DNA from 2 places in the Streptomyces sp. P9(2023) genome. Region 2 is predicted to be linked to the other one. Evidence: predicted binding sites of a transcription regulator. Region 2 holds the regulator's gene; the other holds the start of a gene.

Region 1 (15,754 bases), on a different contig from region 2:
GGTTCGGCGTGCACGCCGAGCAGCGAGCCGTCGCTGATGGACATGACGAAGACACTGCCCTCCTCCATGGCCACCATCGTCTGCTTGACGCCGCCGCCGTCCATCAGCCGCGCGGCGCCGATGGTGAGGCTGGCGATGCCCGAGACGATCGTGGCGAGGTCGGCGCTGGAGCCCCGGGGGCCGGTCGCCCGGTCCTCGGCGGGGGTGGCGTCCTGGGCCGCCGGGTCGGACGACAGCAGCAGCAGTCCGTCGGAGGAGACGACGGCGACCGAGCGGACCCCGGGCACCTCCTCGACGAGGTTGCCCAGCAGCCAGTGCAGGTTGCGGGCTTCCGTGCTCGGTCCGAACGTTCCGGTCTCAGGTGTGCCGGTCTCAGATGTTCCGGTCGCGGTCAACCGCGTGCCTCCTCGACTGTCTCCCCCGTCTTCTCCTCGGTACGTGCTTCGATCTCGGCCTCGACGTCCTTACGGCCCTCCTCTGCTCCTCGGTGGAAGCCGCCGAGCCTGCGGCGCAGGGCCTCCGGGTCCACGCCACCGGAGCGCGCGGCGGGCATGTCCGCCCCGGTCTGCCGGACGACCTTCGGGGTCCGCTTGGGGAGCCCCTTGTCGGTGACGCGGGGGGCGGCGGCCGACGGCTGCGGCTCGCCCTCCTCGCGCGCACGCTCGTGCGCGTCGGGCTCGGGGGGCGGGTCGGGCAGCCGGACCTGAAGGGTGGTCTCGGCGGGGGAAGGCTGGGGGGCGGCGGGGGCCTCCGCGGCCGCGGGGGCCTCGGGGGCGGGGTCCACGAACTCCGGGCCGGACTCCGGATTTTGGATATCGGATCCATGATCCTGGACATTGGATCCAATATCCGCTATCTCGGATCCACCATCCGATTCCCGCTCGGGCGTCGGATCCACCGCGGATTCCTCGGCGGCCTGTTCCTCCACCGTGGCCGCCGCCTCCGCCGCCTCCGCCTCCGCCGCCTCCGTCACCGCCGCCTCGATGGCGCGTTCCGCGGCCTCCACGAGGGGGTCGCGGGTGCGGGAGGGCAGGGTGTTGGAGTTGGCCTCGGCGACGGAGCCCGGGAGGTTCAGCGTGGGCGCGGCGCCCGCGACCGGGACGGCCGGCGGGCCCGCGGTCGGCGGCGCGTCCGGGAGCAGCGGCAGCGGGAGGACGACGACCGCCGTGATGCCGCCCTGTTTCTGCGCGCGCAGCTCCACCCGTACGCCGTGGCGGGCGGCGAGCAGCGCGGTGACGCGGATGCCGAGCCCCTCCCCCTCCACGTCGGCCGGGTCGGCCGAGGCGAGCCGCGCGTTGAGCTCGGCCAGCCGGGACTCGGTCATGCCGATGCCCTCGTCCTGGACGGAGAGCATGACCTCGCCGCTCTCCAGGAGCCACCCGGAGAGCTGGACCTGCGCGTCGGGCGGCGAGAAGGAGGTCGCGTTCTCGAGGAGTTCGGCGATCAGGTGGCTGAGGTCGTCCGCGGCGAACCCGGCGATCTGGGCGTGCGGCGGCAGGGACTGGAGGGTGACCCGCTCGTACCGCTCGATCTCGCTGACGGCGGCGCGCAGCACGTCCACCAGCGGGACGGGACCGGGGTGGCCGTGGACGTGTTCGTGACCGGCGAGGACGAGGAGGTTCTCGCTGTGGCGGCGCATGACGGTCGCCATGTGGTCGAGCTTGAAGAGGGTGGCGAGCCGGTCGGGGTCCTGCTCGCGCTCCTCCAGCTTCTCGATGACGCCGAGCTGCCGCTCCACGAGCCCGAGGCTGCGCAGCGAGAGGTTGACGAAGGTGTGGTGGACACTGTGCCGGAGCCGTTCGAGCTCGGCGGTGAGCACGGCGGTCTGCCCCTGGAGTTCGGCGCGCTGGGCGGCGAGTTCGGCGCCGAGCGCCTCCCGGGCCCCGGCCAGGTCGGCGCGCTCGCTGTCGAGCCGCCCGGCGCGCCGGCCGAGGTCGGCCAGCTTGCCGTGCAGGGTGTTGAGGGACCGTACGACCTGGGCGAACTCGTCGTTGCGGCCGGTGAAGCGGACCGGCTCCTCCGTCTCGGGCTCCGGTGCGGCGGCGAGCCGCGCGGCGCCGATGCGCAGGACGGCGAGGGGGCGGGTGAGGGTGCGGGCGACGAAGGTGGAGATGCCGATCGCGACCAGCAGGAAGCCGCCGAGGTAGGCGATGCGTACTTCGAGGGCGGTGACGTCGTCGTCGCGGAGCTGGGCGAGGCGGTCGACCCGGGTGGCGGCGAGCGAGGACTCCACGCCGCGCATCTGCTCGATGCGGGCGGAGAGCGCGGCGTCCAGCTGCTCGGGGTCGGTCCTGCGCTCGGACTTGGTCAGCTGCGGCTGGTCGGTGAGCTTGGCGAGCAGGCTCTCGGCCTTCTTGACGTCGGGTCCCGCGACCGTGGCGGCGAGGGAGTCCCGGCCGGCGGTGGTGGCGGCCTGGTCGAAGTCGGCGAGGGCGGCCAGTTCGCGGACCCGGGCCTGCTGGGCGGCGGCCGTCAGGGCGTCGCGGGTCCGCTCGGCCTCGTCGGCGCCCTCCGCCTTGGCGGGGACGTAGGTGCCGGTGATCGGGTCGTAGATGACGCCGGTGGACTTCGGCTGGGGTACGGCGAAGGCGGCGAGGAGCAGCCCGCGGGCGGCTGAGGCCTGTTCGACGGCGCGGCCGAGGGCGGCGGGGGCCCGGGTCGCGTCGGCGGCGCGGGCGGGGGTCTGCTCGGCGAGCTCGTCGGCGAGGGCCTGGAGCTTGGCGATGACCTCCGTGTACGCCCGGTGGGCTTCGAGGGCGGTGCCCTTGCCGGTGAGCGCGGTACGGCGGATGGACGGCAGGCCCGCGAGGTCGCGGCGCAGCTCGGCGGGGGCGGCGGGCCGGATCTCGTCGATCTGGCGGTCGACGCGGGTCGAGCGGGTGCTGGTGATCTGCCGCTTGTCGTCGGTGTCGCCCTGCTGCTCGTCGCGGCCCGCGGCGATGTACGCGACGACCTCGTCGCGCTCGTCGGCGAGGGAGTGGGCGAGGGTGACGGCCTGCCGGTCCAGCTCGGCGAGGGTGACCAGGCGCTGGGCGTCGCTCAGTTCGCCGGAGGCGGTGAGGACCGCGGGCGCGCCGGCGGCGAGCACGGTGACTCCGACGAGGGCGACCCCGGCGACGAGGCGGTTACGGACGCGCTTGGGGCGCCCGGTGGGCGCGGGTACGACGGGTACGGATGCGGTGCTCCCGTTTCCGGGTACGGCGCCGGGGCCCGTGGCGTCGCCCGTCGTCTGCGGGTCACCGGGGGCCTGGCTCCGCGTGCCGTTGTTGCTCCGAGGCCGCTTCTTCTGCACCGGTGCTCGCATTCTCGACTCGTCCGCCCATGAAGCAGAGGTGACGACCGGTCACGTGTTTAGAGCGCCCCCACCCCTGGTACGGCTTCCGACCATTCCAGCGCTTCTGGGAAGGGGACGCGCATCGGCCGCTCCGCCACCCGAACGAGTGAACAACACTCCTGAGTTGGCGAACAACTTCGCGCGGGCCCGTCCGCGCGGCCGTGCGGGGCGCCGGTTGGATCTTCCGCTCGGGCTTTGGCAAGATGCCCGCCCGCAGCTCGACGGAGGCTCAGCTTCCGCCTCTCGTACGGCCCTCGAAGGCCTGGTACAGGCCAATTTCGGCCATTGGGAGGTGCTGTGAAGGCGCCATGCGGCCACCGACGACGTCGGGGGCAGACTGGGGATCATGCGCACCGAGGTCGTCACTCTTCCCGGCAGTCCCGAACGCCCCAACGAGGACTGGGCGGCCACCGCTCTACCCGCGTCCGGCGGGGGCGGGACGGTCGTGGTGCTCGACGGGGTGACACCGCCGGCCGGTGATGACGGTTGTGTGCACGACGTGCCCTGGTTCACCGCCCGCCTCGGCGGCGCCCTGACCGAACTGTCCGCTTCGCGGCGCGACATGACGCTGCCCGGGATTCTGGCCGAGGCAATCCGGCGCACCGCAAACGCCCACCGCGATACCTGTGACCTTTCTCACGTACGTACTCCCCAGGCAACCGTCGTGATGGCCCGCTGGGACGCGACGGACGTGGAGCACCTGGTGCTGTCCGACTCCGTACTGCTCCTGGAGGCGCCGGACGGGGCGGTGCGGGCCGTGCTCGACGACCGGCTTGACCGGATCCCGGCCGAGGTCCGCCGCTCCCTGGCGGCCACGGACCGGCTACGGAACCAGGAGGGCGGCTTCTTCACGGCGGCGGCGGACCCGGAGGTGGCGCGGCGGGCGGTGACCGGGACGACGCCCCGGTCGGAGGTACGGGCCCTGGCGGCGCTCACGGACGGGGCGTCGCGCTGGGTGGAGCTGTTCGGGGCGGGCGACTGGACGGACTGCTTCGCGGTGCTGGCCGAGGAAGGCGCGCACGGACTGCTTGCCCGGGTCCGCGCGCTGGAGGAGTCCGGCGCCGCCGCCCACCGCTGGAAGCGCCACGACGACGCGACGGCGGTCCACGCGCTTCTCTGAGGGGGCCGAGGGGGCTGAGGGCTGAGGGGGCCTGAGGAGGGGTCTCCTCCGAGGAGCCCCCGAAGGCCTCAGCCCTCCGCGCGCGCGTTCAGCTGGTGGAGCAGGCGGGCCAGTTCGGCGACCTCGCCACGGTCCCAGTCGGCGAGCTTGCGGACGTACCGCCCGCGCCGGGCGTCCCGTACCCGCCGGAAGCGGAGCCGCCCCTCCTCGGTGAGCCGGACGAGCGAGGCTCGTCCGTCGGCCGGATCGGGGTCGCGGGCGACGAGCCCGAGGTCCTCCAGGGTGCGGAGTTGGCGGCTCATGGTCGCCTTGCCGACGCCGAAGTAGCCGGCGAGTTCGGTGGCGCGCTGCGGCCCGGTGTCGTCGAGCCGTACGAAGAGGCCGTACGCGGAGGACTCCAGCTCGGGGTGGACCTCGCGGGCCATCTCGCCGGACGACGCGCGGGCGCGGCGCAGAAAGACCGCCAGTTCCCTTTCGAGGGCCAGGAATTCCTGGTCCACACCACTCCCACCGCGAGCCCCGCCGGTGGGTTCGGCTTCACTCCCCGTACCGCTTCCGTGCACGTCAGCACCCCTCGCGCGCTTTCCGGTCGCTGAAAGTTTCTTCCATCCGCGGTCATCACCGCAGCTCTCTCAGTATTTCGCAGGCGTAGACCAACGGCAGCACCCGGGCCCCCTTCCGCCCGGCGGGTCTACGTGCGTAGCGTCGTCGGTGACATGTCCACACCAGGACGGTCGACTCGCTCCCCCCGCCGAGCCTTTCGGAGGCACGCAATGCCCGTGCACAGATCCGGAAAGACCCTCGCCGGCGCCGCGCTCGCGGCCCTGGCCCTGCTCCTGCCCCTCACTCTCGCCGCCCCGGCCGGCGCCGCCGGCACCGACGCCGAGGCCGTTCCCCCGCGCGGCTCCGCCCACATGGGCATGGGCGTCGTCGCCCACGACGGCACCTCCGGCACGCCGGGCACGCCCCGCGCCGCCCAGACGGAGGGCGTCGACGTCTCCAGCCACCAGGGGAACGTGGCCTGGTCGACCCTGTGGAACAGCGGGGTGAAGTGGGCCTACGTCAAGGCGACGGAAGGCACTTACTACAAGAACCCCTACTTCGCGCAGCAGTACAACGGCTCCTACAACGTGGGCATGATCCGCGGCGCGTACCACTTCGCGACCCCGGACACGACGACGGGCGCGGCCCAGGCCGACTACTTCGTGAACAACGGCGGCGGCTGGTCCCGGGACGGCAAGACCCTGCCGGGCGCGCTGGACATCGAGTGGAACCCGTACGGCGCGACCTGTTACGGCAAGTCCCAGTCCGCGATGGTCACCTGGATCCGTGACTTCCTGAACCGCTACAAGGCGCGGACCGGCCGGGACGCGGTCATCTACACGGCGACGAGCTGGTGGACGCAGTGCACCGGCAACTACTCCGGCTTCGGCGCGAGCAACCCGCTGTGGATCGCGCGGTACGCGTCCACGGTCGGCACCCTGCCGGCCGGGTGGCCGTACTACACGATGTGGCAGTACACCTCGACCGGACCGACGGTCGGCGACCACAACCGGTTCAACGGTGACCTCTCGCGCGTGGTGGCACTGGCGAACGGCTGAGCAGGACTCATACGGCGGCCTTCCGGGCGTGCGGCGGCGCACCCGGAAGGCCACGCCCGACTTTCCGTCCTCCCTCCCTCTTGCTCATTGGTATGGACCAATGCGAGGCTCGGACGGGCGCGTACGGACCTCCCCAACTCCCGTACGCGATCCCCTCGTTGCTCGTCCCGTCCGACCCCCACGCGCGAGAGAGAGCCCCGCATGCCGTCGTCGTACCGCCGCACCGCCGCCGCCGTCACCCTGTCCGCCGCCGCACTGATCCCGCTCACCCCGTCGACCGCCGGCGCGCACGGCGCGGTCTTCAACCCGGTGAGCCGGGTGGCTGCCTGCTACGCGGAGGGCCCGGAGACGCCGAAGTCGCAGGTGTGCAAGGACCTGGTCGCCGACTCCGGCACGCAGCCGCTCTACGACTGGAACGAGGTGAACATCGCCAACGCGGACGGTCAGCACCAGGTGGTCATCCCGGACGGCAAGCTCTGCTCGGCCAACCGCGAGAAGTACCGGGCGCTGGACTGGGCCCGGACGGACTGGCCGGCGACGGCGGTGTCGGCGGGCTCCTTCGACTTCAAGGTACGAGTGACCGCGCCGCACCAGGGCACGATGACGGTCTACATCACCAAGCCCGGCTTCGACCCGACCAAGCCGCTGAAGTGGTCGGACCTGGACGCGACCCCGGTGGCCACCTACGCCACGACGCGTACCTCGGCGGACGGCTACTACAACTTCACCGGCAACCTGCCCGCGCGCACCGGCCGCCACATCGTCTACAAGGTCTGGCAGCGCAGCGACAGCCCGGAGGCGTTCTACAGCTGCTCGGACGTCGCCTTCGGCGGTACGGCGTCGGCGGCGTCGGCCCCGAGCGAGGCGAAGATCGCGGCGGGCGCGGACCGCTCCACGGTGAGCCACGCGGGCCACGGCGGCGACGAACACGCCCCGGCCCTGTCCTCCGACACCGCGCAGCCCCCCTCCTCCCCGCTCCCGCTTGCCCTCGCGGGCGCGGGCGCGCTCGCGGCCTTCGGCGCGGGCAGCCTGCTCCTGACGCGGCGCCGGAACGCGTCGTAACGGCGGGCGTCGTCACGGCGTACGGCATGACGGGGCATCGGTGTACGACCTGACGGAAAAGCCTCGCGGCGAGCGGGATTCCGCTCGCCGCGAGGCAGCCGGCGCAGCCGGTCGTCACCTCGCGGAACTTCGCCGTCTCCTCCTCGAACCGCTGTTGCCGGGCGTCGGCGCCTCGGGGTGGTTCGTGCACTCCGGGTAGGCGCAGAGGACGGGGGTCTGACGAACACGCTTGAGGCGGTTGGGGAGTTGTGGGCGTCCCGAGGGGGCGGCGTCAGGAATCGGTAAGGTCCTTCGGATCCCTGCGCGATCACGGCTACCCGCGCAGGGACCGGCCCCGCTGTTCCAGCGCCTCGGACAGGACGCGCACGGCCTTCGGGCCGACACCGTGCATGGCCAGGAGCTCGCGTCCGGTGTGCCGCGCCACCTGGTCCAGCGTCGTCAGCCCCGCACCGAGCAGGGCCCGGGTCGCCGGCCTGCCGATGCCGGCGGGCAGGTCGCCGCCGGTTTCGCCGGCCGGCGCCTCCGCCGTGGCCAGGGCTGCCGCGAGCCGCTTGGGGGCGCGGCTGAACCAGGCGGCCCGGACCAGGGCGTTCAGGTCCTTGCCATTGATGTCGGCCAGGGGTACGCGGAATCCGATCGGCCTGCCCGCCCGGACGAGGCTCTCGCCGGTCGCGTGCGCGGCCACGGCGGCTTCGGCCTCGTCCTACGGCAGGTGCAGCTGTACGTGGCCGTCCTTCGTCACCGAGACGAAGCCCTTGCCCCGTACGGCGAAGGCGGCCATGCCGACGTGCGTGCCCTCCTCGACCTCCGGGAGGGCGCCACCGCGTACGTGCGCAGCTGAGCCAAGGTAGTCATCCGCGCAGTGTTCCAGGATCGATCGACGGTCCGGGCCTAGGCGCTCCGGCCGGTGGTGGAGCCGAAGCCCAGCCAGGTGTGGCGGTTGCCCCACCAGCACCAGCCGACCTTGGGCGCGTCGCGCCGCTCGCGGCCGTCCCGACCGGTGCCGTTGCTGATCCAGATCGCCGGGGTACGGGCGTCCAGGGCGCCGTTCGCCTTGCGGAGCCGGGAGCCGATGGTCATGAAGCAGCGGTTGCGCTCCAGTGCGGCCGGCTCCTGGAGCACCCAGTGGATGCCCTCGGTGAGCAGCAACGGGGTGCGCTCCTCCTTGGTGAGCGCGGGCAGCGCCTCCTCCGGGCTCCAGTTGGACATCTGGTCACCCCGGTCGACCCCGGCGACGAGGTAGAGCGGCGCGTCGGGCACCTCGATGTCGTACGGGGCGAAGTCGTCGACGTCGGGCATGTCGACCACGACGAACCCGGGCTTGTCCTCCCGGCGGAGCAGCGGCGCGAGCGCGGACGCGGGCGCCCGCTCCGGGTGGACGGCGAGCAGCACGTCGGTGCGCTCGGCCCCGGAGCGCTCGGCGAAGGCGCGCAGTTCGTCGGCGGATATCCCGGCGAGCTCGGCCACCCCGAGGTCGACGAGGTGGTCCGCCTGGGCGGAGAGCGACGGCAGTGGGGGCATGGCGGGTTCTCCTCGGTTCACGTTCACGTCGAGAGTGCGGAGCGGTGATGGTGAGGGGGGTGGTGACGCACGGTCGGCGTGCGGCACGAATTGGCTGAGCCGGTGGACGGTCGGCTGCCTCAGACGCCCGCAGAGGATGTCCACCCGCGTCGACTCCCCGTCGAAGGCAGCGGCCCGCCGCGCCTCGTCCAGCTGTCGGCGCTTCCTCTTCGACTGTCCCATCGGCCCCCCAACCTGGTGGCCAGGATACGGATGTCGGCTTCCCCGCTCAAAGCGAGGTGATCTTGTCGGCGCGTGCGCCGGTGATCTCGCCGAGGTATATGCATGGCGGCTTCTCCTCTCGTGAACGCACGGATCGCGCACCCATGCTGCGGGTCCGACCGACCGCGCTCAAGGGCGGAAAGGACACCCGGGGATGAAGAGAGGCTGCCCGGAGGTACTCCGAACACCCGGTGCACGACGAGGAGTGGGGCGTCCCCGCGCGGGGACGCCGCACTCCTCGTACCGACGTGGTTACTGATGTACCCACGTACCGAACCGGCTCACGCCACCGCGCTCACCGACACCTCCGCCGGGGACAGGGCGATCTCCAGGACCTGGCGGACGTCCGTCACCGGGTGGACCTCCAGCTTCTCCAGGATCTCGGCCGGGACGTCGTCCAGGTCCGCCTCGTTCCGCTTCGGGATCACGACCGTCGTGATGCCCGCCCGGTGCGCCGCGAGGAGCTTCTGCTTCAGGCCGCCGATCGGCAGGACCCGCCCGGTCAGCGACACCTCACCGGTCATCGCCACGTCCGTGCGGACCAGCCGCCCGGACAGCAGCGACGCGAGTGCCGTCGTCATCGTGATGCCCGCGCTCGGACCGTCCTTCGGGACCGCGCCCGCCGGGAAGTGGATGTGCGCGCCCCGGTCCTTCAGACCGGTCACGGGCAGCTCCAGCTCCGCGCCGTGCGACCGCAGGAAGGAGAGCGCGATCTGCGCGGACTCCTTCATCACGTCGCCCAGCTGGCCGGTCAGGGTCAGCCCCGCCGCGCCCGTCTCCGGGTCGGCGAGCGACGCCTCCACGAAGAGGACGTCACCGCCCGCGCCGGTGACGGCGAGACCGGTCGCCACGCCGGGTACGGACGTACGGCGCTCCGCCGGGTCCTGGGCGGACTCCGGGATGTGGTGCGGCCGGCCGATCAGCCCGCGCAGATCGTTCACGCCGACCGTGAACGGCAGCTCCCGGTCGCCCAGTTCGTGCTGTGCCGCGACCTTCCGCAGCAGCCGCGCGATGGACCGCTCCAGGTTCCGTACGCCCGCCTCACGGGTGTATTCGCCCGCCAGCTTCCGCAGCGACGCGTCCTCCAGGACGACCTCGCCCGGCTCCAGGCCGGCCCGCTCCAGCTGCCTCGGCAGCAGGTGGTCACGGGCGATGACGACCTTCTCGTCCTCCGTGTACCCGTCGAGCCGCACCAGCTCCATCCGGTCGAGCAGCGCCTCCGGGATGGCCTCCAGGACGTTCGCCGTCGCGAGGAAGACGACGTCGGAGAGGTCGAGTTCGACCTCCAGGTAGTGGTCGCGGAAGGTGTGGTTCTGCGCCGGGTCGAGGACTTCGAGCAGCGCGGCCGCCGGGTCGCCCCGGTAGTCCGAGCCGACCTTGTCGATCTCGTCGAGGAGCACCACCGGGTTCATCGACCCGGCCTCCTTGATGGCCCGTACGATCCGTCCCGGCAGCGCGCCGACGTACGTACGCCGGTGGCCGCGGATCTCCGCCTCGTCCCGTACGCCGCCGAGCGCGACGCGGACGAACTTCCGCCCCATCGCGTGCGCGACGGACTCGCCCAGCGACGTCTTTCCGACACCGGGCGGGCCGACGAGGGCCAGCACCGCGCCGCCGCGCCGGCCGCCGACCACGCCGAGACCGCGCTCGGCGCGCCGCTTGCGCACCGCCAGGTACTCGGTGATCCGCTCCTTCACGTCCTCCAGGCCCGCGTGCTCGGCGTCGAGGACGGCCTTGGCGCCCAGGATGTCGTACTGGTCATCGGTGCGTTCGTTCCACGGCAGTTCGAGGACGGTGTCGAGCCAGGTGCGGATCCAGGAGCCCTCCGGGGACTGGTCGCTGGACCGCTCCAGCTTCTCGACCTCCTTGAGCGCCGCCTCCCGTACGTTCTCGGGCAGGTCGGCGGCCTCGACGCGGGCCCGGTAGTCGTCGGACTCGTCGCCGTCCGTCTCGCCGTTGAGGTCGCGCAGCTCCTTGCGTACGGCGTCCAGCTGGCGCCGCAGCAGGAACTCGCGCTGCTGCTTGTCGACGCCCTCCTGGACGTCCTTCGCGATGGACTCGGCCACGTCCTGCTCGGCCAGGTGCTCGCGCAGCTGGGCGGTGGCGAGCTTGAGGCGGGCGACCGGGTCGGCGGTCTCCAGGAGTTCGACCTTCTGCTCGACGGTGAGGAAGGGTGAGTAGCCGGAGTTGTCGGCGAGCGCGGAGACGCCGTCGATCTGCTGGACACGGTCCACGACCTGCCAGGCGCCGCGCTTCTTCAGCCAGCTGGTGGCCAGCGCCTTGTACTCCTTGACCAGTTCGGCCACCGAGCCGGGCAGCGGGTCGGGCACGGTCTCGTCGACGGCACTGCCCTCGACCCAGAGGGCGGCGCCGGGGCCGGTCGTACCCGCGCCGATCCTGACGCGGCCGAGGCCGCGGATGAGCGCGCCGGGGTCGCCGTCGGACAGCCGGCCGACCTGCTCGACGGTGCCGAGCACACCCGTACCGGCGTACGTGCCGTCGATGCGCGGCACGAGGAGCACCCTGGGCTTTCCGGTGCCGTTCCCGGAACGGGCGGCGGCCTGGGCGGCCTCGACCGCGGCCCGTACGTCGTTGTCGGACAGGTCCAGCGGCACCACCATTCCGGGCAGCACGACCTCGTCGTCGAGCGGCAGCACAGGCAGAGTGAGCGGTGAGGACGTCGCAGCCATGATCTCCCCTTCGGCAGTCAAGTTGAGCTATGTGGACTCAATGCACGTGAGCCTCGGGATGTTCCCCACGGACTGTTCGCCCTGAGCGATCACTCTGGCGCAGGCCGTCGCCTCCACCCTGTAATGAGCACATGGATACTGCGTCTATTACTTCTGCCTGGGTGGCGGGCTGGACCGTCGCGCGGGGCACTTCGCCCGCTGTCGTCGAGCCCTGGGGCTGGCGGATCGACGTCGGCCTGCCGACGCACGTCTTCCGACACGTCCTGCCGGCGCCGGACGCGGTGTCCGTCGGGAAGCTCTGCGCGGAGATCACCGTGCCGGGCGCCTGGCTGAAGGTGATGGCCGGACCGGAGGAGGTCGCGGAATGGATCACTCCGGGGTGGACCGTCCCGGACGACCCCGGCTACATGATGAGCAAGACCCTGGACCCGGGCACGCGCCCGCCGGCACCGGAGGGGTACGCACGGACGACGGAGACCCGGGACGGCGTGATCCGGGTCCGGATCGTGGCGCCGGACGGCACGCTCGCCGCGTGGGGGCGGATCGCCCCGACGGGGGCGACGGCCGTCGCCGACCAGATCGAGACCCACGCCGGCCACCGCCGCCGCGGCCTCGGCTCGAACGTGATGCGCACCCTGGAGGCGGCCGCCGCCCAGGCGGGCGCGACGACGGGCGTCCTCTTCGCCACCCGCGACGGCCTGGCCCTCTACGACAGCCTGGACTGGCGCTACGAGTGCCCGCTGACGGGGATCGTGCGGGAGGCGTAGGGAGCGGGGGTCGGGGCGGCAAGGGCCGGCCGGGGGCGCGCGTGAAACGCGTGTGAGAAGGGGGCGCGGAATTGCAACCTCCGTACCCCTCCCGCGCGTTCAGAGGTCGTGACGACGAGCTTCCCCGGGTGCGGGCAGTGCACCGAGGACGGGTCGGGGGCCGAGGACCGGCCATCCACCGACCGGCCATCCGAGGACCGGCCATCCACCGACCGGCCACCGGCGGACGGGCCGTCCGCCGACCGGCCACCGGCGGACGGGCCCTCCGCCGACGTGCCACCCACCCGCGCGCCGGCCCCGCGCAGGCCGGCCGGCGAGGACGACGCGTGCGACGGGCATCTCGTCCACGCCGTCGCCGAAGGCGACAGGGACGCGCTGTCCCAGCTGTTCACCCGGCACGCCGGCCCCCTCTTCGCCCATCTCCTCAACCGCGGCTTCCCCGCCCAGACCGTCGAGGGCGCCGTCCAGGAGACCTTCCTGACGGTGTGGAAGAGCGCGTCCGGCTTCCACGAGGGCAGCGTTCCCGCCTGGCTGCGGCGGATAGCCCACTGCCGCGCGATCGACCTCGAACGGGCCGCCGGCCGCCAGCGCGCCCTCGCCGACCGGGCGCGCGAGCACACCCCCGCCTGCGCCGGAACGACCCCTTCCGCCGAGGACTGCCTGCTCGCCTCCTCGCCGCGTTACGCGGCCGTCGCCTACGCGCTCGCCGGACTCCCCGCCCCGCAGCGCGAGGTCATCGAGCTGCGCTACCTCCAGCACTACAGCGTCCGCGAGACCGCCGAGCGCCTCGCCGTCCCGGAGGGCACGGTCAAGGCCCGCGCCGCCCGGGGCTGCGCCCGGCTGCGCGAATGGATCGTGGCCGAGCGCGAGGCGGAGGCCCCGGACGGTGCCCACGGAACCGGCGGAGGAGGTGCCCATGACCGCGACAGGGTCCCCCGCCCCCGCCCGTAACCCCCGGGAATCCCCCGCCTCCACCCCCACCCCCACGTCCGAAAGCGGCCCCCGCATGACCGAGCTCTCTCCCCCCGTGACGCCCGTCCCCACCCGGCACCTCCCGGCGCACTGGGTGCAGGCGTACGCGCGCGGGGAGCTCTCCCCCGAGCTCCTCGGCCACGCCGAGGCCCACCTCGACCGGTGCCGGCCGTGCGTCGACGCCGTCGACCTGGCGGTACGCGGCGGCCCGCACGGCCCCCGCCTCGACGCCCTGCACGCGGCCCTGGTCAACCGGATCGGGTGAGGGCATGCTCGGGGTCATGGTGAACGGCGGAGCGGTGAACGTAAGGCGGTACGGGAGGCTCTGGGCCGCCACGGCGGTCCTGGTCCCGGTCCTCGCGGTGGCCGGCTGCGGCGAGCAGGGCCCCCCGTCGACACCCGCCGCGACGGCACCGGCGGCCACCGCGCCGACCGGAACCGCCCCGCCCGCCACCGGCACCGTCCCCGCGCCCCCGGTCCCCACCGGCACGGACGGGACCGTGAAGAACGACCACGAGCCCGGCCCGCGCGAGGTCCTCGTCGAGGTGAACGTGAACGGCGGCCTCGCCGGCGTCCGCAACCAGCTGATCGTCCACTACGACGGCACCTACACCACCCGCTCCGGCACGGAGTCCCCGCGCACCGGCCGCATGACCGCAGCCGAAGTGGCCGAACTCCGCGCGGCGCTGGAGGACCCGGCGTACGAGAAGGTGCCCACGCGACCGACGGGGAAGCCGGTGGCCGACGGCTTCCAGTACGTCCTCACCCACCGCTACCGCGTCGTGGTCACCGCCGACGGCGACCGCCCACCGGCCCTGCAACGCGTCTTCGCCGCCCTCCCCGACGGCGGCCCCCCGACGAGCCCCTGAGTCTCGAAACCGGCGTCGGCGGCCGCGTGAACCGCCGACCGTCCGCCGAGCGATAGAGGGGCGTGAGACTGTTGCGCCCCGAACGGGGAGAAGAGCGGGACGACTCCGCGCTGTTGCGCGCGGTCGCCCGGGGCGACGCCGAGGCGCTGGCGGAGCTGTACGACCGGCACGCGGGGTGGCTGCACGCCCGGCTGGCCCGGCGGTGCGCGGACGAGGAGACCGTACGGGAGGTCCTCCAGGACACCTTCGTCACCGTCTGGCGCTCCGCCGGTTCCCACCGGGGCCGGGGCGAGGCCGGCGGCTGGCTCTGGGTCGTGGCCGCGCGCCGCCTGGTCGACGCCCAGCGCGTCCGGGCTCGCGCCGAACGCGCCGCACCGGAACCGGTCGCCCCCGCCCCCTCGGCCGAGGACCGCGTCCTCACCGGCCTCGAGTACGGAGACGTCGGCGCCGCCCTCGACCGGATCTCGCCCGAGCTGCGCGAGGTGCTGCGGGCCACCGTCGTGGACGGCCTGACCACCCGCGAGACGGCCCGGCTGCTCGGGATACCGGAGGGCACCGTGAAGACCCGGGCGCTACGGGCCCGTCGCGAGCTGCGCGCCGCCCTCGGCCCGCACCCCCTGGGAGGCACCGCATGACCGCGCCGTGGCACGTGAGCGAAGCGCTGGCCGCCCGTTACGCGACGGGTTCGGCGGCCGAGCCCGACGCCTGGTCCCTGGAGAAGCACGTCGAAGTGTGCGGCGGCTGCGCCGCCCGCGTCTCGGCGGCCGTCCGGGCGGGGGAATCGGGTCCGGTCCTCGCCGACGTCCGGGCCGCACTGCTTGAAACGGTCCGCACGGGGGCGGAGCCGCACCGGGGCCCGGCCCACCCGTGGCCGGCCGGGCCGCACCGGCGCATGGGCGCGTCCCGCTGGGCGCGGGTGCTCTGGGCCGCGGGCCCCGCGCTGCGAGGGGCGTGGCTGGTGGCGGTGTTCGTCGTGGTCGCCGCGGCGATGGGGCTCGCGTACGGAGCGGGCTTCCGGGGGGCGCGGCCGGTGCTGCTCGCGGTCGCCCCGGTGCTGCCGCTGGTCGGGGTGGCGGTCTCGTACGGACGTCACGCCGACCCGATGTACGAGATCGGGGTGGCGACGCCCTCCGGTGGGCTGCGCCTGCTGCTCACCCGGGCGGCGGCCGTCCTCGGGGTCTGCGTACCGGTGCTGACCGCGGCCGGGGCCCTGCTGCCGCCGGTCACCGGCGTACCGGGGGCCGCCGCCTGGCTGCTGCCCGGGCTCGCGCTGACGCTGGCGGCCCTGGCCCTCGGCTCGTTCGTGGGGTGCCGGGCGGCCGCCCTCACGCTGACCGGCGGCTGGCTGCTCGCCGTGGCCGGTCCTGTGCTCGGGCGGCCCGGGGCCACGACCGGGCTGGCCCAGTACCTCGCGGGCCCCGCCGCGCAAGGCGGTTGGGCCGCCGCCGCCGTCGCCTGCGCGGGCCTGCTGGCCCTGCGCCGCCGTTCCTTCGACCATCTGGAGACCCGGTGACCACCCGGACCACGCCGAGCACACACCGTACGCCGGGTGCCTCG
Region 2 (15,754 bases):
AGCAACTCCTGGGCGCGGCCCGCGAAGGAGCCGTGGTTGAGCTTCTCGACGCGGGCGGCGAATTCGTACTCCCACCCGCCGATCCGCTTGGAGACGCCCAGCGGCAGCGGCGTACTGCTGCCGGGCATGCAGGCGACGGTCTCCGAGCAGCGGTGCTCCTCTTCCTCCAGAAGCACCTGGTGGGAGGCGCCGAGCAGCCGCAACTGCAGCTTGGCACCGGTCAGTTCGAGGTCGAGCACGGCGAGGGCGGGCAGCGGCTCGCGCCCGAGCGCCCAGGCCAGATCGGCCGCACGGGTGTCGGTGTAGGAGGTCTTCAGGGTCGTGAGCATGGGTCGGCTCCGCAAACACGGTTTGACGGGTGGGCCGGGGGCGCCCCGGAGAAAGGGTTCAACGGGATGGGGGATCGCCGGCTCGGGTCCACACACGGTCCGAGGGCTGGTATCAACAGCGAGGGAATCACGGACTTCGAGCGACTCGCAGCGTTTTTACCCAACTTGCCGTGGTTTCCATCCCCTTCGGGGACCCAACAGCTCAATTGTTCAAACAAACCTGGTTTCGTGGCTCCAACACGAAGGCGCCCGGCGGATGTTGCACCACCGAGCGCCTGGTCGATCGCGTGGCCGACTGCCCCGTGTCAGTCGCCCCCGCCGCCACCACCGCAGCCGCCGCCACCGCCACCGCCGCAGGACGAGCCGCAGCCGCCACCGCCGCCGCTGTCGGACCAGCCACCGCGCCGCCTGCCGCCACGCCCGCCACCGCCGCCGCCACCTCCACCGCCACCGCGCACGATGGCGATCAGGACGATCAGGACGATGAATCCGGCGAAGATTACAAATTCCATCTGTGACACCCCCGTAGGTCTGTGCGAGGGGGATTCCCGGCCCCGCGCGCCCCCAAAGCGCACTTGAGGAAGTCCAGAGCTTCGGCCCAGGATGACGGGCATGACACGACCGCTGCTCAACCGCCGGCTCGCCGAGTTCGGGACCACGATCTTCGCCGAGATGTCCGCGCTGGCCGCCAGGACCGGGGCGATCAACCTCGGGCAGGGCTTCCCCGACACCGACGGCCCCGAGGAGATCCGCGAGGCGGCGGTCCGGGCGCTGCGCGACGGCCGCGGCAACCAGTACCCGCCCGGCCCCGGCGTACCCGAACTGCGCACCGCGATCGCCGAGCACCAACTGAAGCGGTACGGCCTGACCTACGACCCCGACACCGAGGTCCTCGTCACCGCGGGCGCCACCGAGGCCATCGCCGCCGCGCTGCTCGCCCTCGTCGAGCCCGGCGACGAGGTGATCGCCCTGGAGCCGTACTACGACTCGTACGCCGCCTGCATCGCGATGGCGGGCGGCACGCGCGTACCCGTCACGCTCCGCCCGCACGAGGGCGCCTACCACCTCGACCTGGACGAGCTACGGGCCGCCGTCACCGACCGGACCCGGCTGATCCTGCTCAACACCCCGCACAACCCCACCGGCACCGTCCTCACCCGCGCCGAACTGACCGCGATCGCCGAACTCGCCGTCTCCCGCGACCTGCTCGTGGTCACCGACGAGGTGTACGAGCACCTGGTCTTCGACGACGCCGAGCACCTGCCGATCGCGAGCCTCCCGGGCATGCGGGAGCGCACGGTCACCATCGGCTCGGCCGGCAAGACCTTCTCCTTCACCGGCTGGAAGGTCGGCTGGATCACCGCGACGCCGGAGCTGACGACCGCCGTCCGGTCCGCGAAGCAGTTCCTCACGTACGTGACCTCCGGCCCGTTCCAGTACGCCGTCGCCGAGGCGCTGCGGCTGCCCGACACGTACTTCGACTCCCTGCGCGCCGATCTCAGGGCCAAGCGCGACCTGCTGAGCGACGGCCTCGTCCGGGCCGGCTTCGACGTCTACCGCCCGGCCGGGACCTACTTCGTCACCACCGACATCCGGCCGCTCGGCGAGTCCGACGGCTTCGCCTTCTGCCGGGCCCTGCCCGAGCGCGCGGGGGTGGTCGCCATCCCCAACGCCGTCTTCTACGACCACCGCGCGGCGGGCGAGCCGTTCGTCCGCTTCGCGTTCTGCAAGCGCGTCGATGTGCTGGAGGAGGCGGTGTCCCGACTGAAGGGCCTGGCGGGGTAGGCGGCGACCCCGCGCGGGGTTTTTTCACCCGGGCGGCCCCCTCGCCCGCGCGCGCCCCCTCCGTGCCACGCGGATTGTCGGGTAGACCGATTTGCCGGGCCGATCCCGATTCCCGCGCGCACGGAGGTGCACCCTGTCCGCCGAGACTCTCGACCGCCCGGCCTCGACCGCCGGAGTCCGGAGCGTCCCCCGCTGGCGGGCCTCGCTGTACCGGGCCGCCCCCGCGCTCGGGCTCTTCGCCGCCGCGCGGCTGACCGGGATGCTGGTGCTCGCGGCCTGGGCCTGGCACATCGGGCGCTCGCCCCGGGCGCTGCTCGCGACGTCCTGGGACTCCGGCTGGTACACCCGGATCGCGGCGCACGGCTACGGCCACACGCTGCACTGGCCGGACGGCGTCGTCCAGTCCGACCTGGCCTTCTTCCCGCTCTACCCGGGCCTCGTACGCGCCGTCACCACCGCCCTGCCCGTCGAGGGCGGCACGGCCGGGCTGCTGGTGTCCTGGCTGTCGGCGGGCGCCGCCGCCTGGGGGATCTACCTGATCGGCGAGCGGCTGTACGGGCGGCCCACCGCCGTCGTGCTCGTCCTGCTCTGGGGGCTTCTGCCGCACTCGGTCGTGCTGTCGATGGCGTACACCGAACCGCTGATGACGGCGCTGGCCGCCTGGTCGCTGTACGCGCTCCTCACCCACCGCTGGCTCTGGGCGGGCGCGCTGGCCGCCCTGGCCGGGCTCTCCCGCCCCAACGGGATCGCCGTCGCGGCGGCGGTCCTGGTGGCGGCGGCCTTCGCGCTGGGGCGGGGGCGCGGCCGGGCCGCCCCGCGGGTGTGGGCGGGGGCGGCCCTCGCGCCGGCCGGCTGGATCGCGTACGTGCTCTGGGTCGGCGCGCACCGCGGCGACCTGCTCGGGGGCTACTTCGCCGTCCAGGACGGCTGGACCTCCCGCTTCGACCTCGGGAAGGGCGCGCTGGTCTTCGTACGGGAGATGCTGCGGGGGCCGACGCAGTTCGGCTTCGCGACGGCGCTGCTCTTCACGGCCGCCGGGGTGCTGCTCTTCGCGCTGCTCGCGCTCGTGGACCGGCCGCCGCTGCCGCTGCTGGTCTACGCGGGCGTCCTGGTGCTGATCACGGTCGGCGGCTCCGGCTTCTTCGAGTCCAAGCCGCGCTTCCTGCTGCCCGCGTTCCCGCTGCTCTTCCCGCTGGCCCGGGCATTGACGAAAGCCCGGCCGAGGGCGGCGATCGTGGTGATCGCCGCCCTGGCCGGGCTCTCGTTCAGCTTCGGGGTGTACGCGCTGACGCTCGCGCGCATGGCCCTGTGAGGAGGTCCTGAAGCGGACTCAGGCCTCGGAGGAGGGTCCTCCTCGGACTCAGGCCTCGTCGCCGTTCTCGGAGGACTTGTCCTCCGGGGCCTCCAGGCCGAACTGCTCCACGAGCCACTTGTCGAACTCGATCGAGGCGCGGACCCAGCTGACGGTCGAGGACACGAAGTGCTCCAGGGCGACGCCGGTGCCGATCAGCATCTGCGCCTCGCCGATGAGACGGAGGGTGGCGGAGCCGTCCTCCTCCTCGTGCAGGTGCGTGTAGACCTTCGGCCACAGGGTGCGGCGGTTCCAGTCGTCGATCGCGTCGAGGATCCTGGCGCGGTCGTCGGCGGAGTGCGGGCGGTCGTAGAACGTCCGCACGGAGAAGACACGCTGGTCTTCCTCGCCGCGGAACATGAAGTACGTCCGGAATTCCTCCCACGGCGCCGCGAGGTCACCCTCGTCGTCGACGACGTACTTCAGCTCCATCTGGTCGAGGAGCTGCTTGACCAGGTCCTGGTCGGGGACGACGGGGCCCGCCGGTCCTGCGGCCTGAGGCTGGGGCTGGCCCCCGAAATTCGGAATCGAGGACGGGTCGATGCTCACCGTGAATATCCCTTCGTACGGTTGCCGCCATCCTCCCCCATGGCGGGCGGTCCGGCGCAAGCCCCACCTCCCGCGATCCGCTGCGGGCTGACAAACTCTGGGCCCATGGGGGAAAACACGAGGGATCACACGGGGACAGTGCCGCCCGTACGGCCGCGGGCATGGACCTGGGTCTGGGTTTCGGCACTCGTGACGGTGCTGTGCGGGGTGCCGCTGGCCCTGCTGGGGTGGGGCGCGATGGCCTGGGACGAGATCGGGGAGGCGAAGCCGGTCGACTGCGCGGACGCGATGGAGTTCGCCCGCGGATCGCTGCCGGCCGGCGTCCAGGGCCCGGTGTGCAGGGCCGCGTACTGGCAGGACACCCAGGTCACGGTCGAGTTCCGGATGGAGCGGGCCGGGTACGAGCCGTGGCTCGACGCCGTGTATCCGACCCGTAAGCCGGCCCTGACCTGCGATCACGGGCTCGCCGCCTGCTCGGAGGTCTCGTTCGACGAGACCCTGTTCGTGGACGTGGGCGTGGCGTACGAGTACGGCGACACCATCCTCGTACGCCTCAAGGCCTTCGACCTCTGACCGGGCAGCAGGTCTACTGCGCCGCGCCCACGATCAGGCCGTCCTCGAAGCGGTCGACGCGGACCGTGTCGCCGTCGCGGACCTCGCCCGCGAGGATCTCCTTCGCGAGCCGGTCGCCGATCGCCGTCTGGATCAGGCGGCGCAGCGGGCGGGCGCCGTACGCCGGGTCCATGCCCTCGTCGGCGAGCCAGGCCACGGCCTCGGGAGTGACCTCCAGGGTGAGGCGGCGGTCCGCGAGACGCTTCGCGAGCCGGTCGATCTGGAGCTGCGCGATCCGGCCCAGCTCGGTCTTGTCGAGGGCGGAGAAGACCACCAGGTCGTCCAGCCGGTTGAGGAACTCCGGCTTGAAGCTGGCCCTGACCACCTCCAGGACCTGCTGCTTCTTCTCCTCCTCCGAGGTCAGCGGCTCGACCAGGTACTGGCTGCCCAGGTTCGAGGTCAGAATCAGGATGGTGTTGCGGAAGTCCACCGTCCGGCCCTGCCCGTCGGTCAGCCGGCCGTCGTCGAGGACCTGGAGCAGGATGTCGAAGACCTCCGGGTGCGCCTTCTCCACCTCGTCCAGGAGCACCACGCTGTACGGGCGCCGGCGCACCGCCTCCGTGAGCTGGCCGCCCTCCTCGTAGCCGACGTAGCCGGGGGGCGCGCCGACGAGCCGGGCGACGGAGTGCTTCTCGCTGTACTCCGACATGTCGATACGGACCATGGCCCGCTCGTCGTCGAAGAGGAAGTCCGCGAGCGCCTTCGCCAGCTCGGTCTTGCCGACGCCGGTGGGGCCGAGGAAGAGGAAGGAGCCGGTGGGGCGGTCGGGGTCGGCGATCCCGGCGCGGGTGCGGCGCACGGCGTCGGAGACGGCCCGTACGGCCTCGCTCTGGCCGATGAGCCGCTTGCCGAGCTCGTCCTCCATCCGCAGCAGCTTCTGCGTCTCGCCCTCCAGGAGGCGGCCCGCCGGGATGCCGGTCCAGGCGCCGACCACGTCCGCGATGTCGTCGGGGCCGACCTCCTCCTTGACCATGGTGTCCTTGGAGACCTCCTGCTCCGCCTCGGCGGCCTCCTCCAGCTCCCGTTCGAGGGTCGGGATCTCTCCGTAGAGCAGCTTGGAGGCGGTGTCGAAGTCGCCGTCGCGCTGCGCCCGCTCGGCGCGGCCGCGCAGCTCGTCCAGCTGCTCCTTGAGCTCGCCGACGCGGTTGAGGGACTGCTTCTCCTTCTCCCAGCGGGCGGTCAGGCCGCGCAGCTCCTCCTCGCGGTCGGCGAGGTCGCGGCGGAGCTTCTCCAGGCGCTGCTTGCTCGCCTGGTCGGTCTCGTTCTTGAGCGCGAGCTCCTCCATGCGCAGCCGGTCCACCGAGCGCTGGAGCTCGTCGATCTCGACGGGCGAGGAGTCGATCTCCATGCGGAGCCGGGAGGCCGCCTCGTCCACGAGGTCGATGGCCTTGTCGGGCAGGAAGCGGGAGGTGATGTACCGGTCGGAGAGGGTCGCGGCGGCGACGAGCGCGGAGTCGGCGATCTGGACCTTGTGGTGGGCCTCGTACCGGCCCTTGAGCCCGCGCAGGATCGCGATGGTGTCATCGACGCTCGGCTCGGCGACCAGGACCTGCTGGAAGCGGCGCTCCAGGGCCGGGTCCTTCTCGATCCGCTCGCGGTACTCGTCCAGGGTCGTCGCGCCGACCATGCGCAGCTCGCCGCGGGCCAGCATCGGCTTCAGCATGTTGCCGGCGTCCATGGCGGAGTCGCCGCCGGCGCCCGCGCCGACGACGGTGTGCAGCTCGTCGATGAAGGTGATGATCTGGCCGTCGCTGGCCTTGATCTCGGAGAGGACGGTCTTCAGGCGCTCCTCGAACTCGCCGCGGTACTTGGCGCCGGCGACCATCGCGCCGAGGTCGAGCGAGACCAGGCGCTTGTTGCGGAGGGACTCCGGGACGTCGCCCTTCACGATCCGCTGGGCGAGGCCCTCCACGACGGCGGTCTTGCCGACGCCGGGCTCGCCGATGAGGACCGGGTTGTTCTTGGTGCGGCGGGAGAGGACCTGGACGACCCGCCGGATCTCCTGGTCGCGCCCGATGACCGGGTCCAGCTTTCCTTCGCGGGCGGCGGCCGTGAAGTCCGTACCGAACTTCTCCAGCGCCTTGTACTGACCCTCCGGGTCGGGTGTGGTCACCCGGCGCCCTCCCCTGCTCTTCTCGAACGCGTCGAGCAGCCTCTTGGCGCCGGCCCCCTGCTGGGCCAGTACCTCGCCCGCCTGCCCGCCCTTCGCCGCGATCCCGATGAGCAGGTGCTCGGTGGAGATGAAGTCGTCCCCGAGCTCCTTCGCGTGCCTGGCCGCGTCGGCGATGACGGCGAGCAGCTCGCGGTTGGGCTGCGGCGGCGCGACCGTGGAGCCGGTCACGCTGGGCAGGGCGGCGAGCAGCCGCTCCGCTCCGGACCGTACAGCGGCCTGGTCGGCCTCGACGGCGGCGAGCAGGTCGATGATGTTCTCGTTGTCCTGACCCGCGAGGAGCGCGAGCAGAAGGTGGGCGGGGGTCAGGTCGGCGTGCCCCTCGGACACGGCGCGGCTGGTGGCCGCGTTGATCGCGTCCCGGCTCCTGTTGGTCAGTTCGGCGTCCACTGCGCTGTCTCCTCCTCGGCGTGCTGTCGTGCATGCATGGCCTATGACTGATCCAGCGTACACAAAGTTGAGTCCATTCCGCTCAAGGTGTCGCGCAGGGCTCCGCCACGGGTAGGTTCCGGGCATGGCGACTGACCCGCGGAACCCGGACGACTCGTATCTCAGCTTCTGGCGCGAGTACCACATGTGCACCCTGACCACCCCGCGCGCGGACGGTACGCCGCACGTGGTGGCGGTGGGGGTGACGTACGACCCCGAGGGCGGCGAGAACGGCATCGCCCGGGTGATCACCAACAAGCACAGCCACAAGGTCGCCAACGTCCTGGCGGCCGGCGCGGACGGCGCGCGGGTGGCGGTCTGCCAGGTCGACAAGGGCCGCTGGGCGACGCTGGAGGGCGTGGCCCGCATCCGTACGGAGCCGGAGGTCGTCGCGGACGCCGTGGACCGCTACGCGTCGCGCTACGGCCGGGTCCCGGCGCCGAACCCGGAGCGGGTGGTCATCGAGATCGCGCTGACGCGGGCGATGGGCCGGGCCTGAATCGTCGCGTGATGCCCGCGGGGAACTTACGGGGACAGCACAGCGGCGCCATCGCGTTTCAGGTCCGCGATGGCGCCGCTGTGTGGGGGAAGTACCTGAGCGATCTTGAACGACGGGGGAACCGCTCAGGCACTGCGGGGGGTGGCGGTGATGGTCTCTGGCTCGACGAGCTGGTGGTCACGCTGGTCGAGATTGACGAAGATCATGCCGTACCGGATGGCACAGCGGACGGGCTGAGGGGCGCCACGGGGCTTCCGGAGACATCGGTAGGCGCGAATATCCTCATCGGACCCACGCGTGATGATGATGGGCTCACCGAAGAGGGTGACCATCAACGAATCGCCACCGTGCGGCACGGCTGTGACGAGGTCGATGAAATGCCACCCGGAACGGTAGGCAGCCGCCATCTCACGGCGGAATCGAGGATCTTCGGGAACCGTCATGCCCCCACGGACCCCCAACCAGGGTCGGAGACGGCCGCGGGCGCAACGCCCCAGCCCGGGTCACTCGCCTTGATGGCTCCCCAGCCCGGGTCGCTCGCCTTGGCGACGACCTGCTGCGGAGCGAGGCCCCAGCCCGGGTCCTCGGTCGCCGCCACCGCGCCGACCGCGGCAGCAGCTATGAACGCGACACCAACTACGGTGCGTATGAGCTTCTTGGCCATGACCGAGCAACCTCACTTGGTGTGTATCTCCTGCTCCCCCGCAGCCACGACGATGGCTCACTCCTCACGTTTCCACCACTGGCTCAATGCATCATGTTCCTGTATCGGAAAAGCCTGGGGGTGTACATATGCGAATAGAACCGGATAAGACGGAGCATCCTCATACGCACGCCGAGCTGTGCGAAGCGGGCACACGGGCCTATAAGGAGGCCCTGCGAACGGGCCGGATATGCCGTTCGGACATCGAGGACACGCCCTGCCTGATGGACCTCGACCTCCTCAGGCCCGACCCCGATGACGGCCAGTGGCTCCGGCCGGTTCCCCCCTCGGCCGCCCTGGCCCGGCTCCTGCTCCCGATCGAGAAGGAGATCCAGGAGCGCAGACGCCTCAGCATCGAACTCTCCGACGCGTTCGAGCCATTCATGTCCGTCAGCGCCCGGGACCCCTCGACGACGCACGCGATCACCGTCCTGGAGGGCCTGACGCGGATCAACACCTCCCTCGACCGGGTCGTGGCCGAGTGCGCCTCGGAGCTGCTGACCGTGCAGCCCGGCAGCGGCCGCAGCGAGCACACCTTCGGCGAGGCGCTCCGCCGCGTACGGCCCCTCCTCGGCCGGGGCATCCGGATGCGCACGCTCTACCAGCACACGGCCCGGCACCAGCCGATCACGCTGGCCTATCTGGAACGCATCGGCCCCGAGGTCGAGGTCCGCACCCTCGAAGAGATCATCGACCGCCTGATCATCGTGGACCGCAAGGTCGCCTTCGTACCCGCCAGCCGGGACCGCCAGGTCGCCCTGGAGCTGCGTCACACCGGCCTGGTCGAGTATCTCGTCGGCGTCTTCGAGCAGTTCTGGCTCCAGGCCACCCCGCTGGAGAACCCGGTCACCTACCAGCCCCCGCTCGACGGCATCAGCGGCATCCAGCGCTCCATCGCCAAACTCCTCATCGAAGGTCTCGTCGACGAGGCCATCGCCCGCCGGCTCGGCATGAACGTACGGACCTGCCGGGCCCACATCGCCAAGCTCGCCTCCGCGCTCGGCAGCGGCAGCCGCGCCCAACTCGGTTACCTCATCGCCCAGTCCGGCCTACTGGAGCAGGAAAACTGACCTTGTACGTACAGATCGACCTCGACGGCCCCGCGGGCACCCTGCGCGTCTCGGGCCACGAGCTGCCCACCGTGGAGCTGGTCCGCGGCCCCGGCGACGAACCCGACCCGCTGATCCCCATCGGCACCCGGGCCGCCGGCCGGCTCACCCTCACCGTCGACGGCGCGCCCGCCGTCCTCCGGCCCGCGCGTGGCCGGATCCTGCGCCGCTCGTACCGCGTCGACGCCACGGTGGCCGGCACGCGCTACCGGCTCGTCCCCTGCTCGTACGGCGAGAGCCGGCTGCTCCGCGACGGCCGCGTCCTCGGCACCCTGGAGTCCACCGGAGACGGCACGGTCGACGCCGACTGGGCGCCGGGGACGGAGACCGGCGCGGGGACCGGGGCGGAGACCGGCGCGGCCCCCGAGCCGCTGGACCGCGTCGTCGGCACGGCCCTCGCCGCCGCCTTCGGCACCGGAGCCGCGCCCTGGTGGGACACGACGCTGAACATCGCGGCCGAACTGATCCCGTAGATCGGCGACTTCGCCCGGAATCCACGGGCTTTCACCCGGCCGCCCGGCGATGATCAGGTCCATGACCTCAGCCCAGATACTCCGCGGCGACGGAGTCCAGGCTTCCTTCGAGGACGGCGTGCTCCACGTGGTCCGCGGCGGACAGCACACCGCGATCCCCCTCCTGGCCGTCCAGGAGGTACGCGTCCCCACGCCGCGCCGCCTCGACGTCGTGCTCACCGACGGCGCCGTCCACCCCGTGGAGGGCGCCGACCCGACCGCCACCGCCGCCTTCGCCGGCGCCCTCACCGGGGCGCTCCCGGCGGAGCGGGGCCCGGAGGCGAGCGCGCTCGTCGTCGTCGAGACCCGGCCGGACGACAGCATCGACTGGGGCTGGGTCGCGGCCCTCCTCCTGCCGGTGCTCGGCTATCTCGGATACGCGGTCTGGGTCGGCGTCACCCACGGGGTGCGGGTGGTCGGTGTGATCGTCGGGGCGGTGCCGCTCGTGTTCGGGGCGCTCCTGGTCTTCGCCTTCGCGCAGGAGACGTACCGCCGGGTCGTCCTGAGGCGGCGCGGCATCACCGTGCCCGCCCACGCCGTCGGCAAGGGCACCAAGAAGTCCACGCGGTACGTCTACGCCGACGCCGGGGGCGCCGACCACCCGTACAGCTGCACGCGGAAGACCCCGGACATCCTCGTCGCCTACGACCCGCTCAAGCCCGCGCGGGCCGCGCACGCGGCTCCGGTGATCGAGGTCCTGGGGCGGCTCTCCGGCTATCTGCTGGTGGCGTCGGGCTGCCTGTGGCTCGGCGCGAGGATGGCCTTCGGCCTGCTCTGGTAGGGACGACGAAGGCCCCCTCCGCCGGCGAACCGGAAACGGAGGGGGCCTTGTCGTACCGAGTGGGCGGCTACTCGCCGGGGCGCTTCGGGCGCCAGACCACCAGGGCGCTCGCCTGCTGGACGTCCTGGTACGGGACCAGGTCGCGCCGGTACGAGGCGTGCACCTGGGCCTCGCGCTGGCGCATCGCCGAGGCGGCGCCCTCGACGGCCGCCGACAGCTCGGCGATCCGCTGCTGGAGCGCGGCGACCTGGTTCTCCAGCTCGATGATGCGCTTGATGCCCGCCAGATTGATGCCCTCGTCCTGCGACAACGCCTGCACCGTGCGGAGCAGTTCGATGTCACGCGCCGAGTAGCGCCGGCCCCGGCCCGCTGTGCGGTCGGGCGAGACCAGGCCGAGGCGGTCGTACTGACGCAGGGTCTGCGGGTGCAGGCCGGAGAGCTGGGCCGCCACCGAGATGACGTACACCGGGGTCTCGTCGGTCAGTTCGTAGGGGTTACGGCTGCGTCCCGGTCGAGGGTCCATCGGGTCAAGCTCCCTTCGCGGCCTGGAACAACTCTGCCCTGGGGTCCTCGCCCGCCGTCGCCTGACGGTAGGTCTCAAGGGCCTCGCGGGCCTTGTCGTCGAGCTCCTTGGGCACCGCGACCTCCACCGTCACCAGCAGATCGCCGCGCGTCCCGTCCTTGCGGACCGCGCCCTTGCCGCGGGCGCGCATCGTCCGGCCGTTGGGGGTGCCGGCCGGAAGCTTCAGGGTCACCGCCGGGCCGCCCAGCGTCGGCACCGGGATCTCGCCGCCGAGCGCCGCCTCGTCGAAGGTGACGGGCACGGTGACGGTCAGGTTGTCGTCCTTGCGGCCGAAGACCGGGTGGGCGTCGACGTGGACCACGACGTACAGGTCGCCGTTCGGACCGCCGCGCTCGCCCGGCGCACCCTTGCCGCGCAGCCGGATCCGCTGACCGTCGGAGACCCCGGCGGGAATGCGGACCTGCATGGTGCGGGAGGACTTGGCCCGTCCGCTGCCCTTGCAGACCTCGCAGGGGGTCTCGGCGATCAGGCCGCGGCCCTTGCAGTCCACGCACGGGTCGGTGAGCGAGAAGCCGCCGCCGCTGCCGCGCGAGACCTGGCCGGTGCCGACGCACGTCGGGCACACGCGGGGCGTGCCGTTCTTGTCGCCGGTGCCCGAACAGGCCTTGCAGGGCGCCTGGGAGGACATCCGCAGCGGCACCGTCGCGCCGTCCACGGCCTCGGTGAAGCTGAGCGTCACCTCGGACTCGATGTCCTGGCCGCGGCGCGGCTGCGTACGCGTCCCCGCGCCGCCGCCCGCGCCCCGGTTGAACAGTCCGCCGAAGACGTCGCCGAGGCCGCCGCCGAAGCCGCCGGCCCCGCCAGGGCCGCCCGCGCCGCCGGGGCCCTGGGCGCCGCCGAAGAGGTCGCCCAGGTCGAAGTTGAACGAGCCGCCCTGCCCGCCGGGACCGGCGCGGAAGCCGCCGTTCCCGAAGAGCGCGCGGGCGTCGTCGTACTCCTTGCGCTTCTTGGGGTCGCCGAGGATGTCGTTCGCCTCGGAGATCTCCTTGAAGCGCGCCTCGGCGCTCGTGTCGCCCTTGTTGGCGTCCGGGTGGTTCTCGCGGGCGAGCTTCCGGTACGCCTTCTTGATCTCGGCGTCGGTGGCGTCCTTGGGGACGCCGAGAACCTTGTAGTAGTCCTTCTCGACGAAGTCCTTCGTGCTCATCGACGTCCCTCCTCTCGGACGATCTTCGCGTCAGCCCTCTTCGGGGCCACCGCTCTCCTCGTCTGCCGACTTCTCTTCCTTCGCGGCCGGCGTCGCCCCGGGCTGGGGCTCGGCCACCGCCACGCGCGCGGGCCGGATGGTCCGCTCGCCGATCCGGTACCCCGGCTGCAGGATCGCCACGCAGGTCGTCTCGGTGACATCCGGCGCGTACGAGTGCATCAGGGCCTCGTGGATGGTCGGGTCGAAGGGCTCGCCCTCCTTGCCGAACTGCTGCAGACCCATCTTGGCGACGACGGTCTCCAGCGACTCGGCGACCGACTTGAAGCCGCCCACGAGCTCGCCGTGCTCACGGGCCCGGCCGACGTCGTCGAGCACGGGCAGGAGCTCCGTCAGGAGGCCGGCGACCGCGATCTCCTTGACGGTGACCCGGTCACGCTCCACGCGGCGGCGGTAGTTCTGGTACTCGGCCTGAAGCCGCTGGAGGTCCGCGGTGCGCTCGCCGAGCGCGCTGCGGAGCTGGTCCAGCTGCGCCGTCAGACCGGCCGTCTGTGCGGCGTCCCCGGCCGGGGCCGCCGAGCCCTCCTCCGTGGAGGGGGTCTCGGCGGCTTCGGCGGCGTCGTCGGCGCCGGAGGGGACGTCGGGCTTCTCCTCGAAGCCCGGGGTCTCCTCCGTCATCAGACCGCGCCGCCCTTCGCGTCACCGGGCTTCTCGTCGTCGACGATCTCGGCGTCCACGACGTCGTCTTCCTTGGACATGTTCGGAGCCTCGGCACCCTCGCCGCCGGCGGCCTGCGCGGCCTGGGCGTCGGCGTACATCGCCTGGCCGAGCTTCTGGGAGACGGCGGCGACCTTCTCGGTGGCCGTACGGATCTCCGCGGTGTCCTCGCCCTTGAGCTTCTCCTTCAGCTCGGCGACGGCCGTCTCGACCTCGGTCTTGACGTCACCGGGGACCTTGTCCTCGTTGTCCTTGAGGAACTTCTCCGTCTGGTAGACGAGCTGCTCGCCCTGGTTGCGGGACTCGGCGGCCTCGCGGCGGGCGTGGTCCTCGTCCGCGTACTTCTCGGCCTCTTCGCGCATCCGGTTGACCTCGTCCTTCGGCAGCGAGGAGCCACCGGTGACGGTCATCTTCTGCTCCTTGCCCGTGCCGAGGTCCTTGGCCGTGACGTGCATGATGCCGTTGGCGTCGATGTCGAAGGCGACCTCGATCTGCGGGACGCCACGCGGGGCCGGCGGCAGACCGGTCAGCTCGAACATGCCGAGCTTCTTGTTGTACGCCGCGATCTCGCGCTCGCCCTGGTAGACCTGGATCTGCACCGACGGCTGGTTGTCCTCGGCCGTCGTGAAGATCTCGGACCGCTTGGTCGGGATCGTGGTGTTGCGCTCGATGAGCTTGGTCATGATGCCGCCCTTGGTCTCGATGCCGAGGGACAGCGGGGTCACGTCGAGGAGCAGGACGTCCTTGACCTCACCCTTCAGGACACCGGCCTGCAGGGCGGCGCCGATGGCGACGACCTCGTCCGGGTTCACACCCTTGTTGGCCTCCTGGCCACCGGTCAGCTCCTTGACGAGCTCGGCGACGGCCGGCATACGGGTGGAGCCACCGACGAGAACGACGTGGTCGATCTCGGACAGGTTGATGCCCGCGTCCTTGATGACGTTGTGGAACGGCGTCTTGCACCGGTCCAGAAGGTCGGCCGTGAGCTGCTGGAACTGAGCCCGGGTGAGCTTCTCCTCCAGGTGCAGCGGACCCTCGGCGGAGGCGGTGATGTACGGCAGGTTGATCGACGTCTCGGTGGAGGACGACAGCTCGATCTTCGCCTTCTCCGCGGCCTCGCGGAGACGCTGGAGAGCCATCTTGTCCTTGGCCAGGTCGACGCCGTGGCCGTTGGCGAACTGCTTCACCAGGTAGTCGACGACGCGCTGGTCCCAGTCGTCACCACCGAGGTGGTTGTCACCGTTGGTGGCCTTCACCTCGACGACGCCGTCGCCGATCTCCAGGAGGGACACGTCGAAGGTGCCGCCACCGAGGTCGAAGACGAGGATCGTCTGGTCGTCCTTGTCCAGGCCGTAGGCCAGGGCGGCCGCGGTCGGCTCGTTGACGATACGCAGGACGTTGAGGCCCGCGATCTCACCGGCCTCCTTGGTGGCCTGACGCTCGGAGTCGTTGAAGTACGCCGGGACGGTGATGACCGCGTCGACGACCTTCTCGCCCAGGTACGCCTCGGCGTCGCGCTTGAGCTTCTGCAGGATGAAGGCGCTCATCTGCTGCGGGTTGAAGCTCTTGCTGTCGATGTCGATCTTCCAGTCGGTGCCCATGTGGCGCTTGACCGACCGGATGGTCCTGTCGACGTTGGTGACCGCCTGGCGCTTGGCGACCTCGCCGACGAGCACTTCACCGTTCTTCGCGAAGGCGACGACGGACGGCGTGGTCCTGGCGCCCTCGGCGTTGGTGATGACGGTGGGCTCGCCGCCTTCGAGAACGCTGACGACGGAGTTAGTCGTGCCCAGGTCGATGCCGACCGCACGTGCCATTTCAATTCCTCCAGCTGACTGACTTGAGTGGAACTGACTCAAGGATGCACGACGAGATCGCGTGCGTCAACAGACCTGAGTGGAGGCGGCTCAACTCTTCACCCTGAGGCTCACTCAAAGGGGCGCCGCTGGCGCGTCATTCCCGGCCCGGACGCCTCTCCGCGTGAGAGAGTCCGGGGTGCCCCTGCCGGGCATAGCGGGCATATCCCACGAATATCCCATGAATGTCACTCGAAAGGGTGTGGGGAATGACGGCCAAGCGCGCACTCGACCTCCTCGGCGGACTCACCCTGCTGACCGTCCTGTCCCCGCTGATCGCGGCCGTCGCCCTCTCGCTCGCACTCGCGACGGCCGGCGCGGGCGGGGTGACGCGCCGCCGGACGGTCTCGGGCCGGGGCGGAAACGCCTTCACGATGGTCACGTTCCGTACGAAGAGCACGCTGGCCGGACTGCCCCTGCTGCTCCATGTCGTACGGGGAGAGATGTCCCTGGTCGGCCCCTGCCCCCTCACCCCCGGACACCGGGAGTGCGTGGGAGAGGCACGGCGCCGGCTCACGGTGCGCCCCGGGATGACGGGGCTGTGGCAGATCAGCGGACGTTCGGAGCTGCCGTGGGAGGAGCGCGAGCTGCTCGATCTCCACTATGTGGACCACCACTGGCTGGGGAT

The links. Region 2 encodes HspR, which represses chaperone genes until heat shock. Its sites were predicted from a motif close to TTGAGNNNNNNNNNCTCAA; they were not measured.
Region 1: a site for HspR is predicted at 11,612-11,630, ahead of lon (endopeptidase La). Genes of this name have one in related genera too.

What each region holds. Positions count from the first base shown of each region.
Region 1 covers NZ_JAUPWM010000004.1:2,557-18,310, forward strand. Annotated here, with positions in the region: gene Q5762_RS07030 (roadblock/LC7 domain-containing protein) at 1-395, opposite strand, end outside; gene Q5762_RS07035 (nitrate- and nitrite sensing domain-containing protein) at 392-3,304, opposite strand; gene Q5762_RS07040 (hypothetical protein) at 3,681-4,454, shown strand; gene Q5762_RS07045 (MarR family transcriptional regulator) at 4,523-5,017, opposite strand; gene Q5762_RS07050 (lysozyme) at 5,228-6,055, shown strand; gene Q5762_RS07055 (lytic polysaccharide monooxygenase) at 6,257-7,117, shown strand; gene Q5762_RS07060 (hypothetical protein) at 7,431-7,802, opposite strand; gene Q5762_RS07065 (DUF5701 family protein) at 8,009-8,638, opposite strand; gene lon (endopeptidase La) at 9,181-11,589, opposite strand; gene Q5762_RS07075 (GNAT family N-acetyltransferase) at 11,721-12,356, shown strand; gene Q5762_RS07080 (sigma-70 family RNA polymerase sigma factor) at 12,465-13,307, shown strand; gene Q5762_RS07085 (zf-HC2 domain-containing protein) at 13,273-13,593, shown strand; gene Q5762_RS07090 (hypothetical protein) at 13,610-14,197, shown strand; gene Q5762_RS07095 (RNA polymerase sigma factor) at 14,260-14,832, shown strand; gene Q5762_RS07100 (zf-HC2 domain-containing protein) at 14,829-15,710, shown strand; gene Q5762_RS07105 (ABC transporter ATP-binding protein) at 15,707-15,754, shown strand, end outside.
Region 2 covers NZ_JAUPWM010000018.1:90,667-106,420, reverse strand. Annotated here, with positions in the region: gene Q5762_RS22775 (DUF2617 family protein) at 1-329, opposite strand, end outside; gene Q5762_RS22770 (hypothetical protein) at 635-841, opposite strand; gene Q5762_RS22765 (pyridoxal phosphate-dependent aminotransferase) at 933-2,114, shown strand; gene Q5762_RS22760 (glycosyltransferase family 39 protein) at 2,248-3,426, shown strand; gene Q5762_RS22755 (YbjN domain-containing protein) at 3,475-4,014, opposite strand; gene Q5762_RS22750 (hypothetical protein) at 4,204-4,587, shown strand; gene clpB (ATP-dependent chaperone ClpB) at 4,601-7,186, opposite strand; gene Q5762_RS22740 (pyridoxamine 5'-phosphate oxidase family protein) at 7,311-7,724, shown strand; gene Q5762_RS22735 ((2Fe-2S)-binding protein) at 7,850-8,167, opposite strand; gene Q5762_RS22730 (hypothetical protein) at 8,164-8,388, opposite strand; gene Q5762_RS22725 (helix-turn-helix transcriptional regulator) at 8,517-9,497, shown strand; gene Q5762_RS22720 (hypothetical protein) at 9,500-10,009, shown strand; gene Q5762_RS22715 (hypothetical protein) at 10,071-10,829, shown strand; gene Q5762_RS22710 (heat shock protein transcriptional repressor HspR) at 10,897-11,352, opposite strand; gene dnaJ (molecular chaperone DnaJ) at 11,357-12,556, opposite strand; gene grpE (nucleotide exchange factor GrpE) at 12,587-13,231, opposite strand; gene dnaK (molecular chaperone DnaK) at 13,231-15,087, opposite strand; gene Q5762_RS22690 (sugar transferase) at 15,336-15,754, shown strand, end outside.